DNA from 3 places in the Thauera sp. 27 genome. Region 2 is predicted to be linked to each of the others. Evidence: predicted binding sites of a transcription regulator. Region 2 holds the regulator's gene; each other region holds the start of a gene.
The links. The regulator sigma-54, encoded in region 2, starts transcription at its own class of promoters, with help from an activator protein. The targets are predictions, from matches to a motif close to TGGCACGCTTNCTGCTNA.
Positions count from the first base shown of each region.

Region 1: the regulator sigma-54 is predicted to act here: its motif matches at 1,973-1,990, upstream of flgG (flagellar basal-body rod protein FlgG).
Region 3: the regulator sigma-54 is predicted to act here: its motif matches at 2,098-2,115, upstream of B447_RS00170 (PEP-CTERM sorting domain-containing protein).

Region 1 is NZ_AMXB01000042.1:11,279-16,973, reverse strand. It holds gene flgE (flagellar hook protein FlgE) at 1-1,169, shown strand, start outside; gene flgF (flagellar basal-body rod protein FlgF) at 1,213-1,947, shown strand; gene flgG (flagellar basal-body rod protein FlgG) at 2,111-2,893, shown strand; gene B447_RS18280 (flagellar basal body L-ring protein FlgH) at 2,904-3,578, shown strand; gene B447_RS18275 (flagellar basal body P-ring protein FlgI) at 3,591-4,718, shown strand; gene flgJ (flagellar assembly peptidoglycan hydrolase FlgJ) at 4,729-5,695, shown strand, end outside.
Region 2 is NZ_AMXB01000017.1:32,344-38,038, reverse strand. It holds gene B447_RS11050 (AsmA family protein) at 1-1,825, opposite strand, end outside; gene hprK (HPr(Ser) kinase/phosphatase) at 1,839-2,774, opposite strand; gene ptsN (PTS IIA-like nitrogen regulatory protein PtsN) at 2,743-3,228, opposite strand; gene hpf (ribosome hibernation-promoting factor, HPF/YfiA family) at 3,365-3,688, opposite strand; gene B447_RS11030 (RNA polymerase factor sigma-54) at 3,706-5,172, opposite strand; gene lptB (LPS export ABC transporter ATP-binding protein) at 5,195-5,695, opposite strand, start outside.
Region 3 is NZ_AMXB01000001.1:38,156-43,850, reverse strand. It holds gene B447_RS00180 (CARDB domain-containing protein) at 1-250, opposite strand, end outside; gene B447_RS00175 (efflux RND transporter periplasmic adaptor subunit) at 366-1,199, opposite strand; gene B447_RS00170 (PEP-CTERM sorting domain-containing protein) at 1,303-2,058, opposite strand; gene B447_RS00165 (hypothetical protein) at 2,420-2,647, shown strand; gene B447_RS00160 (pilus assembly protein TadG-related protein) at 2,714-4,045, shown strand; gene B447_RS00155 (hypothetical protein) at 4,057-4,938, shown strand; gene B447_RS00150 (hypothetical protein) at 4,919-5,674, shown strand; gene B447_RS00145 (hypothetical protein) at 5,671-5,695, shown strand, end outside.

The DNA of each region.
Region 1 (5,695 bases), on a different contig from region 2:
GCAGTGCGGTACAGGCGGTGCGGCAGACCTTCAACCAGGGCAACATCACCACCACCAGCAATCCGCTGGACATGGCGATCAACGGCAACGGCTTCTTCGAGGTCGAACTGCAGAACGGCGGCTATGCGCTGACGCGCAACGGCCAGTTCAACATCGACAAGCAGGGTTACATCATCACGGCGCTCGGTGACCGGCTGATGGGCTACCAGGTCGTGGACCCCATCTCGGGTGACGTGCGTGCTCCCGCCTCGGTCACCGCGGATTCGTTCCGCACGATGGTGATCCCGTCGACCGGCGTCGGTGCGGCTGCCACCTCGGAGGTGGGCCTGAGCCTGAACCTGAGTGCGGATGCGCCGACGATCCCCGACCCCGCCCCGCCGGCCCTGCCAGGGAGTGTTCCGCCGAACCCGAACGACGACAGCACCTACACCTATTCGACCGCGCTCAAGATCTTCGACTCGCTCGGCAAGGAGCACTCGCTATCGTTCTACTTCGTGCGCCGCACCGATGTCGTCGATGCCGCGACCGTGCCGCCGACCTACAGTGAGTGGGACCTGTACACCGTTGCCGACAACGACACGGCCTCGCTCACCTACAACTCGCGCCTTGGCTTCGATGGCCTTGGCCGCATCGCCAGCGTGACGCCCCAGGTGACGGCTCCTGGGGTCACGCCGCCCCTGAACGGCTCGGTGTTCAGCGCCACGCTCGGCAGCGATGCGATCGCGCCGAGCGTGATCGAACTGGCGATGAACTCGATCACCCAGTTCGGCGGCAAGTCGACCCCGCGTGAGCTTACCCAGAACGGCTCGGCTCCGGGCGAGATCGCCGGCCTGGCGATCAGCCGCAACGGCGTCATACAGGCGCGCTACACCAACGGCATCACCAAGGACATGGCGATCGTCAACCTGACGACCGTGCGCAACAACAACGGCTTGTCGCCCATCGGCAACAACTACTGGGTCGAAACCCCGGAGTCCGGCGGCTTTGCCCGCGGCGAGCCGGGCAACGGGCTCAATGGCGTGATCTCGGCCGGTCAGGTCGAGGAATCCAACGTCGATCTGACCCAGGAACTGGTGCAGATGATCATCCAGCAACGTAACTACCAGGCCAACGCGCAATCGATCCGCACCCAGGACCAGATCCTGCAGACGCTGGTGAATCTGCGCTGATGCCTGATCCGGCTGCCGGCCGACAGAACGAAGGGAGTCGAACATGGATCGCCTGATCTACACCGCGATGACCGGTGCCAAGGGCACGATGGACCAGCAGGCGGCGGTGTCCAACAACATCGCCAACGCGGCATCGACCGGTTTCCGCTCGCAGCTGCACAAGCTGAGAGCGGTCGAGATCCAGACCGAGGCCTTCCGCACGCGCTCGTTCGCGGTCGACGCCAGCATCGCCAACGACTTCGCTCCGGGGCCGATCCAATATACCGGACGGCCCTACGACGTTGCGCTTGAGGGCAAGGGCTGGCTGGCCGTTCAGCAGCCGGACGGCAGCGAGGCCTATACCCGCAATGGCAGTCTGGCGCTCAGCCCGGCAGGGGTGTTGCAGACGCGCGATGGCTTGCCCGTGATTGGCGACGGTGGCCCGGTGACGTTGCCGCCCGATACCGAGATCGTCATCGGCCGTGACGGCTCGATTTCGTCCATCAACCCCGACGACGGGGTCGTGAACCTCGTCGGCCAGCTCAAGCTGGTCAATCCGCCCGAAGCCGATCTCGTGCGCGGGGACGATGGCCTGTTCCGCCTCGCCGACGGTGCCGCCGCGCCGGTCGACCCCAATGTCCAGGTCGCAGGCGGCTACCTCGAGGGCAGCAATGTCAACGTGGCTGACCAGATGGTGCAGATGATCTCGCTGGCGCGTCAGTTCGAGATGCAGGTGCGCATGCTGCAGAACGCCGAGGCCAATGACCGTGCCGCCAGCCAGGTGCTGTCCTGGCGTTGATGTCCTGCCCGCGGGGCGCGGCGATTAGCACGGTTTTTGCGTTGCTTATCGTGCAATCGCCTGGCCCGTCCGAGGGCTAGACTGATCCCGTGAAATTGCGGCAATCGCCGCCACCCTGCGGCAGCCTTTGCCGCAGCGGCAAGGCAGAACAGAGGACTTCATCATGATCCGCTCGTTGTGGACCGCCCGTACTGGGCTGGATGCCCAGCAAACCTCGCTGGATGTGATCTCGAACAACCTGGCGAACGTGTCGACGAACGGCTACAAGCGCCAGCGCGCGGTGTTCGAGGACCTGTTGTACCAGACCATCCGCCAGCCCGGCGCGCAGACCACGCAGCAGACCCAGGTCTCGAGCGGCCTGCAGATCGGTACCGGCGTACGCCCGGTCGCTACCGAGCGCATCTTCACCCAGGGCAGCCTGCAACAGACCGGGGGGGCGCTCGATCTCGCCATCCAGGGCAACGGCTTCCTGCAGATCTCGATGCCCGACGGCTCCACCGCCTATACCCGCGACGGGGCGCTGCAACTGGACAACCAGGGCAACGTCGTCACCGCCAGCGGCTATCCGCTGCTCGACGCCATCCAGATCCCGGCCAATGCCCGCTCGATCACTGTCGGCAAGGACGGCACGGTCACCGTTACCGTGCCGGACCAGGTCGAGCCGCAGCCGGTGGGGCAGATCCAGGTGGCCACCTTCATCAACCCCGGTGGCTTGCAGAGCGCGGGGGAGAACCTGTTCTACGAGACCGCATCGAGCGGCGAGGCGACGCCGACCGAACCCGGGACCAATGGCGCCGGGGTGATCAACCAGGGTTACGTCGAGACCTCCAACGTCAACGTCGCCGAGGAGCTCGTCAGCATGATCGTGACCCAGCGCGCGTACGAGCTCAATTCGCGTGCGATCTCGACATCCGACCAGATGCTCGGTCGGCTGACCCAGCTTTGAGGGCGCGGCCATGTCCGTCATCCGCAGCTTCGCACTCCTGGCCCTTGCACTGCTGTCGGGGTGCGCATCCATCGACAGCGTCCCGCCCACGGCAGTGCATCAGCCGATGAGCGTGCGCCCCGGCGAGCGCATGGCCCAGCCACCGGCCAACGGTGCCATCTACCAGGCTGCGGCGGCGAGGCCCCTGTTCGAGGACAGGCGTGCCCGCCATGTCGGCGACATCATCACGATCAACCTGGTCGAGCGCAACACGGCCACCAAGAGCGCGAACGCCAGCGCAAGCCGTGGCTCCGAGATGTCGGGTGGCATCACCGCGACCTCACGCCTGCCCTTGGGCGGGCTCAACGGCCTGGGCGTCGAGGCCGGTGTGGATTCCGACTTCAGCGGCAGCGGCAGCGCGCGCGCCAACAACGCCTTCAACGGCACGGTCACGGTCACCGTGATCGACGTCTTCCCCAACGGTAACCTGCTGGTGTCAGGCGAGAAGATGCTGGCGATCAACCAGGGCAGCGAGTTCATCCGCTTCTCCGGTGTGGTCGATCCCAACACCGTGACCTCCAGCAACACCGTCCAGTCCACCCAGGTGGCCGATGCGCGCATCGAGTATCGCGGCAGCGGTTTCATCGACCAGTCCAATACCATGGGCTGGCTGCAGCGCTTCTTCCTTGCCGTGCTGCCCTTCTGATCGAGGCTCGCCATGCTCCGGATCCAGACCTTGCTGATGCGTGCCGTGGCGGTTGCCGTGGCCGCTGGCATCTTTCTCTCCTCTGCCGCCGAGGCTGCCCCCGAGCGCATCAAGGATCTCGCCTCGATCGCCGGCGTGCGTGACAACCAGCTCGTCGGCTACGGCCTCGTCGTCGGCCTCGATGGTAGCGGCGACCAGACCACGCAGACGCCCTTCACCAAGCAGAGCATCGTCAACATGCTCAGCAACATGGGTGTGACCGTGCCCCAGGGCACCAACATGCAGCTCAAGAACGTGGCCGCCGTGATGGTCACCGCGAACCTGCCCGCATTTGCACGGCCCGGCCAGGCGATCGACGTCACGGTGTCGTCGATCGGCAACGCCAAGAGCCTGCGCGGCGGCACGCTGATCATGACCCCGCTCAAGGGCGCCGACGGGCAGGTGTATGCAGTGGCGCAGGGCAACCTCGTCGTCGGTGGTGCCGGCGCCCAGGCCGGCGGTGCGGCGCAGACGGTCAATCACCTCGCTGCAGGGCGTATCCCCGCGGGGGCGACGGTCGAGCGTGCGGTCGCATCCTCGGTGGGGCAGGGCGACTATGTGATGCTCGAGCTCAATCAGACCGACTTCGGTACGGCACGCCGCGTCGTCGATGCGATCAATGCGGTGTCGCCCGGATCGGCGCGCGCGCTGGACGGCCGCAGCGTCGAGGTACGGGCACCGACCGACGTGTCGTATCGGGTCGCGTTCCTCGCCCAGATCGAGAACCTGCGGGTGACGCCCGAGCAGCAGGTGGCCAAGGTGATCGTCAACTCGCGCACCGGCTCGGTGGTGATGAACCAGCGCGTGACGCTGCAGAACGTGGCGGTGTCGCACGGCAATCTCACCGTCACCGTCAACAGCGAGACGCAGGTCAGCCAGCCCAATCCGCTGTCGCAGGGCCAGACGGTGACTGCGCAGAACCAGGGCCAGGTCGACATCCAGCAGGACAGTGGCAGCATCCACAACGTGCGCGCCGGCGGCAACCTCGCCGATGTGGTCAAGGCGCTCAATGCACTGGGTGCCAAACCCATGGATCTGGTCAGCATCCTGCAGGCGATGAAGGCTGCGGGTGCCTTGCGCGCCGAACTCGAGATCATCTGAGGCTCGGGCCATGAACGCCGGCGTCCAGCTCAACGCCTTCGACCCCAACTCCTTGCGCGACCTGCAGCGCCTGGCGCGCACCGACGGCCAGTCGAACGAGACGCTGCGCGCGGCTGCGCGCCAGTTCGAGGCGCTGTTTCTGCAGATGGCGCTCAAGTCGATGCGCGAGGCCACGCCCTCGAGCAGCATGTTCGACAGCGAGCAGACGCGCATGTACCAGAGCCTGCTCGACCAGCAGCTTGCGCTCAATGCATCGCAGTCTCGCGGCACCGGCTTGTCCGAGGTGATCTTCCGCCAGCTCGGCGGCCGGCCCGACAGCGCGAGCGCGATCGATGCGCTGGTGCCGTCGGCTGGCGTCGCCGGCGGCTTCGATCTTGCCGGCGTGGCGCGCCGGCCGGCAATTTCTGCCGTGATGCAGCGTGCCGGCCTTGCCGCCGGCACGTCGTCCACCGGTACCGACCCGCTTGCCGGCGGGGATGCGCTTGCCGCGGCCGAGTCTGCGCTCACGCAGTCGCGCTTCGCCGATGCGATCCGCCAGGCGCGCGATGCGGCTGGCGATGTCGTGGCCAAGGTGCGCGATTTCGTCGCCGATGTCTGGCCGCATGCGCTGGAGGCCAGTAAGCAGACCGGCATCCCGGCCGCCTTCATGGTGGCGCAGGCTGCCCTGGAGACGGGCTGGGGGGAAAAGCAGCTGCGTCATGCCGATGGGCGGCCCAGCCACAACCTGTTCAACATCAAGGCCGGGTCCAACTGGCAGGGCGAGACGGTCGACCGTACCGTTACCGAATATGCGGGCGGGCAGGCGTATGCCGAACCCTCGCGTTTCCGCGCCTATTCGTCCTATGCCGAGTCCTTCGCAGACTACGCCCGGCTGATGACGCGCAGTCCGCGCTATGGCGCGGTGCTGGGCTCGACCAGCGCAGCCGGATTCGCTCGTGCGCTGCAGGACGCCGGCTATGCCACCGATCCGCACTATG
Region 2 (5,695 bases):
GTAGTGTGTCCTGCACGCCCTCGGGTACGCGCTCGCGGATGCGCTCATCGATGCGCTCGGCTGCGCGTTCGCGCAAGCTGTCCGCCACCAGCGATTCGATGTCGAGTGCGAACCTGGGCTCGGCAAACGGGCCGCTGATGCGGATGGGGATGGTGAGTCCGCGCAGGCTGGCGAGTTCGTCACCGCCTTGTCCGGCCAGGGTTGCGACGGCGCTGGCGCGCAGCCGGTAGTCGATGGTCTCGTTGATCAGGCTGGCGCTGCCGGCGCCGGTGAGTCTGAGCAGGGGCGCGCGCAGCGCGAGGTCGTCATTGCGGACCTGGCCGTTGGCGATGCGAAGTGTCGCGCTCAGATCCGTGAAGTCGGTCTCGTTTCGCCCGCTCGGAGAGGGCGCTGCCGTTCCACGTATGCGGGCGGACGCCTCGCGCATCATCTGGGCGATGTTGATGCCCTTCAGCGCGCCATCGACGATGCGCAGGTCCACCTGGCCGGTGATGCTGCGGCGCAGGCTGTCGGTGCTGTCGGCGTTGCCCTGCAGGCGGGCCTGCACCGTGGCGCGGCCTGCGATGCGTGCTTCCGTGCCGCTGAAGTCGCGCAGGAAGGGGGCGAGCTGAATGTCCTCGAGACGCTCATCGAGCGTGAGCCGAAGCGGGCTGCGGCGCGCATCGATGCCGACCTTGCCGCTGTAGCGTCCGCCGTAGAGCGAGGCCGACAGTGGGGCGAGCCTGAGCTGTCCGTCCTCGGCCTGCAGGACGAGGTCGACCTCGCTCAGCTGCAGGCCGTGCGCGCGCAGGCGGCCGACACGCAGGCGACCGTCGGCAGCGAGCGTGACGAGCGCGCTGGGGTTGCGCGCTGCCGCGGTTGCGGCGCCCGCCGGGGCGGGCGCGACCTGTGCGCCGGCGGGCAGGTAGGCGTCCAGGTCGAGGTTGTCGATGTCGAGATCGAACTGAATTGCGGGGCGCGTGGGCTCGGTGACGGCAACGCGGCCTTCGATCCGGGTGTCGTCGACGATGGCATGCAGCCGTTCGAACACGATCGAGTCGGCGTCTGCGCGCAGCGCCGCTTCGATCTGCCCCCGGGGCCGAATGCCGTCGCTACGGCCGAAGCGCACCGACAGGTCCGATAGCTCGACCACCTCGTCCTGGATGCTGATGCGGACACGCGAGTCGATTGCGATGTCCATGGTCGCGCTCATCCCGCTGCTGCCCAGCGTGAAGCTGGATTGCAGCGGGAAGGGTGCTCCCGGCCTGATCTCGCTTGCCTGAAGCTGGAGCTTGGTGAGTTGCAGCTGGGTGTTGTCGCGGAGATCGGTCCACGACACGCTCGCCCCCTGGATGTCGATGCCCCCAATCGCGAGTGCGAGTGCGCCGGCCGTCGTCGCGGTGTCGCCCCGGGGCGCTGCGGCTGGCGCGCTCCCCGCAGTGTCCGCGTCCGCCGTCGACCAGTTCGTACGCCCGTCGGCCGCACGCACCAACTTGAGGGCGAGGCCGTCGATGGCGATGCGGTCGATGTCGAGTTCGCCGCGCAGCAGCGGCAACAGGCGTGCGCGGGCCTGCAGCCTGGCAATGCGGGCAAAGGGGGCGTCGCCGAAACCTGGCGCATCGGCAAGGACGGCATCCCTTGCCTCGATGCCCAGCCATGGATAGAACGAGAGATTCAGGGTGCCATCGATCTGCAGCGACCGACCGGTGTGGCGCATGAACTCGGCGGCGATGCGCTCGCGGTGGTCGTTGGCGTCGAAGCGCAGTGCGATCCAGGCGGCAAGTGCAGCGACGAGCGCGATGAGGATGCCGATCGTGATCAGCAGATAGCGTATCGGCGTTCTCATCGCGCCGCCTGCATCAGTCTTCCGGCGGCGTCATCGCCCGCGTCTGGCGTTCGATGAAGTCCTGGGTCGAATCGATGCCACGCAATTGCAGGATGGTCGAGCGCACCGCCGCCTCGAGCAGAACGGCCAGGTTACGGCCAGCCGCAACCGGCAGCACGACGCGTGCAATTGCAACGCCCAGGATGTCCTGGACCTCTTGCTGCAAGGGCAGGCGGCTGGGATCGCCGGGGCCCGGCTGGCGGCGCTCGAGGTGGCAGATCAGGCGCAGGCGCATCTTCCGGCGGCACGCCGTTTCACCGAAGATGGTGCGGATGTTGAGAATGCCCAGGCCGCGCACTTCGATGAAGTCCTGCAGCATCTCGGGGCTGCGCCCCTCGAGTACGGTGGGAGCGATGCGCGACAGTTCGACGACGTCATCGGCCACCAGGCCGTGACCGCGGGAAATGAGCTCCAGCGCGAGCTCCGATTTGCCTGCACCCGAGTCGCCGGTGATCAGTACGCCCAGTCCGAGCACATCCATGAACACGCCGTGCAGCGAGGTCTTCTCCGCCAGCTCGCGCGACAGGTAGAGCCGCAACTGGTCGATCACGCTTGCCGATGGGTGGGCTGCGCTGAACAGTGCGACGTCGTGTGCCACGCAAACCCCATGCACGATATTGGGAACTTCGCAGCCGTCGGCGACGATCAGGGCTGGCGGGTGCGCGGAGCAGATCTCGTTGAGGTGGTGAGCAACCTTGTCGTTTGACTGGCGGCGCGCCCATTCGAGCTCCGCAGCGCCCATGACCTGCAGCCGTGTGGGGTGGATGAGGTTGAGGTGGCCGACGAGATCGGCCGGCCACATGCGGTCTTCGGCGACCGCGAGGCTCGCGCCGAGGTTGCCGCTGATGTGGTTCAGCTGCAGGTTGTCGCGATGCGCCTCATACAGCCGCGCGACGCTGGTCTGCCGCATCGGCGCCCCAGTTCATGAACATCTGGTGGATATGGTCTGCATCCGGCGCGGCTTGCAGCGCTTCGCGGAAGCCGCGGTCGCTGAACATCTGAGCCAGCTCGGAGAGCAGTTGCAGGTGGGTCTCGTTGGCTTGCTCGGGGACCAGCAGCACGAACAACATGTTCACCGGGCGGCCATCGGGCGAGTCGAACTGCACCGGGCTCGCAAGGCGCAGGAACGCACCTGCCGCCTCCTTGAGACCCTTGATGCGCCCGTGCGGAATCGCAATGCCCTGGCCGAGGCCAGTGGAGCCGAGGCGCTCTCTCGCGAACAGGCTATCGAACACGGTGCTGCGCCCGATGCCCTGATTGTTTTCGAACAGCAGGCCCGCCTGCTCGAAGACGCGCTTCTTGCTGCTCGCGTCGAGGTCGACCACCACATTGGACAGTGGCAGGAGTTGGGATATCAGGCTCATTCGCTGGAGGGTTCGCGCAATATCGCAGGCATTCCGGTCGCAGGGTGCGACCGGCCGTCCCGGGGCATGCTGGCGCCGCGTCTTGGAAACGGGCGCATTATAACCATACCCCGGACGTGGGGCTGAAACGAAAGCGTCAGGCTTCGGGGGCCTGGTGCTTGATCGTCTCGTGGTTGTGGTCGGCCAGTTTCTGCTTGTACTTCTGCACCTGGCGGTCGAGCTTGTCGGTCATCGCGTCGATGGCCGCGTACAGGTCGGCATCATCGCTTTCGACGAAGATGTCCTTGCCGCGCACGTGCAGGGTGACCTCGGCCTTCTGCTTGAGCTTCTCGACCGAGAGGATCACCGCGACACTGGTGACGTTGTCGAAGTGACGGATGACGCGATCAAGCTTGGAGGTGACGTAGTCGCGAATGGCCGGAGTGACTTCGACGTGGCGCCCGGTGATGTTGAGATTCATGTTGACTCCTGTTTTTGTCAGATGGATTTGCGCAGGCTGACCGGCGGGATATTGAGGGATTCGCGATACTTGGCGATCGTGCGCCGTGCGACCACGATACCCTGCTGGCCAAGGACTTCGGCAATCTTGGCGTCGGACAGCGGTTTCTTGCTGTCCTCGGCGTCGACCAGTTGGCGAATCAGCGCGCGAATCGCCGTGGACGAGGCCGCTCCACCGGTGTCGGTGGCGACGTGACTACCGAAGAAATACTTGAGTTCGAACACCCCGCGCGGACTCGCCATGTACTTCTGCGTGGTCACGCGCGACACGGTGGACTCGTGCAGCTCGAGTTGGTCCGCGATCTCCCGGAGGGTGAGTGGCCGCATTGCCACCTCCCCATGATCGAAGAACTGCCTCTGCTGGTCAACGATGGCCTGGGACACCCGGAGGATGGTGTCGAAGCGCTGCTGCACGTTCTTGATCAGCCAGCGTGCCTCCTGCAACTGTCCGCTCAGGCCGCCACCCTGGCCGCGGTTCTGCTGCAGCAGGCTGGCATACAGGCGGTTGATGCGCAGACGCGGCATTGCCTCCTGGTTCAGGCTGACCGTCCACCGCCCGCGCAGCTTGCGTACGACCACATCCGGCAGTACGTAGCGCGTCTCGGCGTTCGAGTAACGCGAGCCGGGGTGGGGGTCGAGGCTGCAGATCAGGGCATGGGCGGCGCGCAGGGCTTCGTCGTCGCAGCCGGTCAGCTTCTTGAGCTTGACGAAGTTGCGCTCGGCGAGCAGCTCGAGGTGCTTGTCGACGATCTCGAGCGCGAGCGTGCGCGTCGCCGAAGCCGGCAGGGTACGGAGCTGCAGCGACAGGCATTCGCTGGGGCTGCGCGCGCCGATGCCTGCGGGCTCGAGGTTCTGTACGTGGCGCAGCGCGATGTTCAGGTCATCGACATCGACGTCGGCGTCGTCCGGAAGCAGTTCGAGGAGCTCATCGAGCGGCTGGTGAAGGTAGCCGTCGTCATCCAAGGCTTCGATGATGAAGCGCACGAGGGCGCGGTCGCGGTCTGACAGCGGCGACAGCGACACCTGCTGGTCGAGATGTTCACGCAGGGAGACGCCAGCCGCCTGCAGTTCCTGGTAATCGACGTCGTCGTCGTCCTCGCTGCGGCTCGATGCGCCGCTGCCGACATTGGACCAGTCCATGCCTTCGTCGGCGCTGCCATGGTCGGCATGGTCGCCGGCCTCGCTGTCCGCAGCGCTGGCTGGCGCCTCGGGGGTGTTTGCCTGTTGCTGTCTGGCCTCGTGCTCGGGGGGGCTGCCCGGTGGTAGCGGTGGTACGAACTCGACACCGTCGCCGTCGCTGCGCTCGAGCATCGGGTTCTCGAGCAGGAAGCGCTCGATCTCCTGGTTCAGCTCGATGGTCGACAGCTGCAGCAGCTTGATCGACTGCTGCAGCTGCGGCGTCAGGGTAAGGTGCTGGGAGAGCTTGAGCTGGAGGCTTGGTTTCATCGCTGTCGACGCGCGCGCGGATTCACAGGCGGAAATGCTCGCCCAGGTAAACCTGGCGCACCCTTTCGTTGTCGATGATCTCGGCCGGTTCGCCGCTTGCCAGTACCCGGCCTTCGCTGATGATGTACGCACGATCGCAGATGCCGAGCGTCTCGCGCACGTTGTGGTCCGTGATCAGCACGCCGATGCCGCGCTCCTTGAGGAAGCGGATGATCTTCTGGATGTCGATGACCGCGATCGGGTCGACCCCTGCGAAGGGTTCGTCGAGGAGGATCAGGCGCGGGTCGGTTGCAAGTGCGCGCGCGATCTCGCAACGTCGGCGCTCGCCGCCGGAGAGTGAGACGGCGGTGTTGTCGCGCAGGTGGTTGATGCCAAGCTCGAGCAGCAGTTCGTCGAGCCGGGTCTTCACCTGGTGCGCCTCGAGCCCCTGGAGCTCGAGCACGGCACGGATGTTTTCGGCCACGGTGAGCTTGCGGAAGACGCTCATCTCCTGCGGCAGGTAGGACAGGCCCAGACGCGCACG
Region 3 (5,695 bases), on a different contig from region 2:
CGCCGGGCAGCTCGATCTCACCGCTGATCGACAAGGCGGCCGGATTGATGTCCCCGGACAGCAGGATGCGCGGCTCCATCGCCTCGAAACGGATTGCCGCGGCGTCGGCCGAAGCCGCTTGCGGCCGCCTCGCGTTGCTGCCGCCACGGCGTGCGGCTGAGAAGCCGCTGAGCATGGTCGCAAGCAAGGGCGAGAGAGCGAAGGCGTTCTTGCGATCGGGGCGGTCATTCACGACGACGGATTTGCGCATGGCGACTCCGGGGTTCGGTTAATGGCGTTTCTGCAAGCCCGCGCGGTGCTCATGCGAAGCACGGCACCGCTGTAAGCAGCGCGGGACAAGCAATGGAAGATGGAAAGGGATCGGCTCACTGTGCCGGAGCGGAAGGTGGCGAGAGCACCGCCCGACATTTCACCCCAGCCGGAATAGCGAGCTCAGGGTTGGGTAGTTCGAGCAGCACCACGAACGTGCCGCTTGCAGCGTCGATCAGGCGATCGACACTCACTGCGCGCGCCGAGTAGCGAGCCCCTGCCGGGATCTCGGGGACCACGTCGATGACATCACCGGCATTGATGGTGCCGAAAGCCTCTTTCTGAAGCACGACATGAACGCGCAGCGGATCGAGTTGCGCGATCTTCAGGATGCCCTTGCCTGTCGAGCCGGGTTCGACCACCTCGCCCGGGTAAGCAAGCTGCGCAACCACCACGCCATCGAAGGGACTGAGCAGTGTGCGCAAGGCCAACTGGGCATCATGCTGCGCCAGCTCGAGACGCGCACTCTGGCGCTCTTCGTTGGCAACCCTGAGTTCGGACTCCGCGAGCCGCAGCTCGGCCTCGGCGTCGTCGCGCTCCTGCTCGGGAATCAGCCGCTCTGCAGCCATCGCCTGACGACGCTCGAAGCGCTGGCGGGAAAATGCCACCTTGCGCTCGGCCAACTCGACGGGTCCGCGCTGCTGCGCACGGAAGCGGGCAAGCTCTGCTGCGGCCTGCTCTGCCCGCACATCCAGCGCCGCAAGTACCTGCCCCTTGCGGATCGTCTCGCCCCTGGCAACGTTGACCTGGGCGAGCAGCCCCGTAACGGGGCTCGCCAGTTCGACCGTTTGGCGCGGCTCCAGCAGACAAACCGCAGACTGGGCGGGATACGCCTCAAGCGACACTCCGGCCAGAAAGAACGAGGCCAGCGCCGCACGAACACATTTCATAAGGGGAAACCTCGGCAGCAGGTCCTGCTGCGCGCACACGGAGCGCAACGCTGAACATGTATCCAGCGCCCCGCTCAGGCGCAACACAAGGGCCAACCGGCGTTCAGGCCGGACGGGAGAGCGCCACGGCGCTCGATCGGCGCCGGCAAGTCATCAGCCCCGCGACCGCGCTCCCCAGCAACAGCAACGACGACGGCAGCGGCACGCTCCCCCCGCCTGGCGGGGTCGTCACATCCCCATCCCGCACCGCCCAGGCAAAAAGTCCGAAATCGAGGTAGTCATAACTACCGTCGGGCTGAAGGGCCAGATACCAGTGCTCGGACTCCTCGACCGCGTTGTAATCCTGATCACCGTTCCAGAGCAGGAACAGCCACGCGTAGTCCTGATAGGCCTCCAGAACCGTCGAGGACCAATACGCAGCGGGTGCCACATTGACCAACAGGGCAAGCGCGTCGGCATTGGTCGCACTGTCGAGCCCGCCACCGGGCTGCCCGCCCAGGTTGACGTGGAACATATGCCCCAGTTCGCTCCCCAGGCACCCGAAGCCGTAACTCAGGTTCATGCCGCCCAGCGCATCGTTGAACTCGCAGGAAGGATCGGGCTGCAGCGTACGCGGCAGGCGCCAGTCGGCATAGCCCTGGTAGCTGAGGCTCTCGACCCACTCCGTCGCAGCATTCCAGCTCATCCGGCCGTCTGCGCTGAAACCGGATGTGCGCGCGTAATTGGCGTCAGCCAGCCACGTCACATCAAGCACGTCGTCATAGATCAGCCCATTGCCACGATCGATCAGGGCCGCACTGGCATTGAACGCAATGCTGCAACCCGCGAGCACAGCGAATTTCGAAAGCGCCTTCATCATAAATGACTCATCCATTTTCAATACGTGTCGCGGCACGACATAGCAATATCCGTTCCACCGTATAGCGATCAGTCACTTGAGGATCGGCGACCAGAATCGAAGTCAATATGTGTAAAAAAAACCGACACCTTTCAATGCCATGCGAGCTCGACCGCCCACCCCCTTCTTGGTACTCGCAGGGATAGCGAGCCAACGAAAATCCCACGCTAAAAATTCTTATGACATATTGACTACGCATTTCTCATTTGACATCATCATTACAAAGTCATCACCGGACGGCAAACTCATGTCAGCACCTGCACAGCAGCCTCTCCAGAACACACCCCGCCTCGTGCGCAAACCCGCTCAACACGGCCAGGGCATGACCGAATACATCATCATCGTCGCCATGATCGCCATCGCCGCCATTGCCGTGTATCAGTACTTCGGCCAGACGGTGCGCAACCAGACGGCGGCCATCGCACAGGAGCTCTCCGGCAAGGATGGCAGCACCGCCAAGAGCGCGGCCCAGACGGCGGCCGGTCAGGCACAGACAGTCGGCAACCAGAAGCACACCCTGGACACCTATGTGAATCAGGTCGGCAAGTAACCCGGCGCACAGCGCGGACGCCGAACGGACATGCACAAGGGCAGGCGGACAGAACCGCATACGCCCATGACGCCCAGGCAGCGCGGACAGGCACTCCCGATCGGGCTGCTGCTGGTCCTTGCCGTCGCGGCCACCGCACTCTTCCTCTTCAACAGCGGGCAGCTTGTGCAGGAAAAGCTCCGCCTCACCAATACGGCCGACGCGGTTGCCTACAGCGCCGGCGTGTTCGAGGCACGCATGCTCAACTACGACGCCTACGCCAACCGCGCCATCGTCGCCAACCAGGCCGCGATCGGGCAGGCGGTCGCAGTGGCATCGTGGGCCAGGTACATGGGGACATCAGCAGCCACGATCGGCCCCTACATGCACCTCATACCAGGCGTCGGCACTGCGCTCGCCCGCGCCATGGAGCGTTTCGAGGACATCATGGACACCCTGACGCCCGCCCTTGCGGTTACCGTCGCCAACCATGACGCAGCCATCCAGGCGCTGGCGCTGTCGCAGCAGCTCATGCACGGCCCGGGCGACAGCCTTGCCCTTGCCGGACGCCTCGTGCTGATGCGGCGCATCGCCCAGGAAAACGACCCGCAGGCCGTCGTCGACCCGATCCCGCTCACCGACGACTTTCTCGGCTTCACCCGCAACTACGCCTCGCGCGCCGAAAGGCAGCGCATGGGCAGGCTGGTCAACGACGACCGGGAGGCCTTCCTGCGCACTCGCAACTGGAACTTCGGTGTCGTCGTGCTCTGCCATGGCATCGAGTTGCGCAAGCGCGGCAGCACCGAACTGATCGGCCTGGTCGACGGCTGGAAGTCGATGGACACCTTCTCCGCTCACAACCATCGCTTCAGCCGCCGCTTGCGCTGCCGACGCAGCGAAAGGCCGATCGGCTATGGCACGGCCGCATCCGCCGACAGCTTGGCAGACCGCGCATACGACTATGCTGGGTCGCGCCCCACCAATCCCCGGGCGAGCAGGCAGGCCGACTCACCCTCGGGCATGGCCCGGGGCTTTCCCGCCAGCACCTTGGGCGGCGGCGCCGTACCGACCTTCCGCGAACTCTCGGACCGGGCCCTGGCTGCGGACAGTCCGCGCACCCGCCTCAGCATCCGCGTCACCAAGCCCGGCTCGACCCAGCGCTTCTCCGGCGGCACAAGCAGCGTCAAGCCCACTGGGCGGCTGCAGCTTTTCGACGGCGCAATGCTTGCCGGCACGAGCGCGGCAATCTCAAGCGTCGAAGTCTTCTTCGAGCGTCCGGACACCGGCAACCCCCGTTATCCCGGCCGCATCGAGCGTGGCAGCCTGTTCAACCCCTACTGGCAGGCTCGCCTTGCGCCCGTATCCGCAGCCGAACGCGCCCAGGCCCAACTGCGCCAAGGCAGCGTCCAGCTCCCGTGAGCCCCACCGTCATGTCATTCCCGCCCCAACGGTCCTTGATGGCCTGGATCCACCTGCTGCTGGCCGCAACCTGCCGCCTTCCCGTCCCGAACCATCCGATCGCAGCGGCGAGCATCGTCGCGGTGACCCTTCTTCTTGCGGGCAATGCCATGGCCATCGGCACGCTTCCAGGGGGCTACGTGATTCATCGCGAAGCCAGCGTTCCTCCTGCACGCAAGGCCGCGCAGGCCGTTCTCCCCGGCTTGCGCGCCGCCTGCGAACGCGAAGGTGTCGCGTTCCGGTTCGGCGGCGATCTCGACAAGGTCGGCACCTACCAGGTCATCGAGCACCACCACCCGGGCGTGCGCAAGTCTTCGGTCGTCAAGCGCCACCATGAACTCGTCGCAATCTCGCGCTGCCATTACGAGGTGCGCGTGCGCGAAACCACCAGGATCAGCCACTTCGGCCCCAGGCAGCGCACGGTGCTGAACCGCGAGATCGACCCCGTACGCGGGCCCCAGCCGTGGCGCCGCAGAGCCATGCCGCATCTCGAGCACGACACGGCCGCCCTGCTGCGTGATGCCCTGTCCCTCGACAGCCTGGCACCCGCCGTGCCGACCGCAGGCGAGGCGGCACTGAAGCCCGCCGCCGGACAGCGCGAGGATCGCATCGCCGGCCGATCGTGCCGCTGGGTGCAAAGCCCGCCGCCGGTCGAGGTGCGCAGCTGCGTACTCCCCGAGGGCATCGGCATGCCCATCGACGACAGCCTCAGTACCGAGGTGATCAGCACCGGCAGCGACGGCACGGAGCGCGTTCTGGAGGTCCGGGTGGTGCGCTTCGAAGGACCGATCGATCTGCCGGCAAACGTGTTCGAGCCACAGGAGGACGCGGGCGATGCTGCCCAAACCCGCTGATCGCGCCCGCATCCGCGGCCAGTCCAGCGTCGAGTTCCTGGCACTGGCGCTGGTGTTGCTGCCCCTGCTCCTGATCGTGCCCTTGATCGGCAAACAGCTCGACATCGCGCAGGCGGCAGCGGCCGCCGCCCGCTATGCCGCCTTCGAGGGCACGGTCCGCCACGGCGGCAGCCTCCAGCCATGGAAACCCGACGCCGTGCTGGCAGACGAGCTACGACGGCGATTCTTCAGCACCAGTTCGGCTGCCATCAAGACCGGCGACGTGGCTGGCGACGTCAGCGCCGACCGCAATCCGCTGTGGTCCGACCACCGCGGTGGCGCACTGCTGCCGGTGTTCTCCACCCACGTCGGCGTAGAAAGCCGGCGCCAGGCACTGTCACAACCGGTGGGTGCAGTGTTCGCGGCGGGCATGGGCCTGGACAAGAGCAACCTGCATACAGCCAGGCTGCGGGTGGGTGTCGCGAACGTTGCCGGCCTTGCGCCTTTCGACGCACTCGGTCTGTCGATCGAGCGTCATGCCACGGTGCTGGTCGACCCATGGACGGCCGCTGGCCCGGCAGCCGTGCGCAGCGCCCTGCGCCGGGAACCCTGGAATCCCGTCGGCCCCTTCCCGTTCGGCCCGCTCGATACGCTCGTCTCGGCGCTTCGTCCCTTCGCCGCCGTGCTCGAGGGTAGCCAGCTACCCGACATCGGCCGCATCAACCCTGACATCGTCCCCGCAGACCGCATGCGATGAAGAACCTGCGCACCCTGCCTG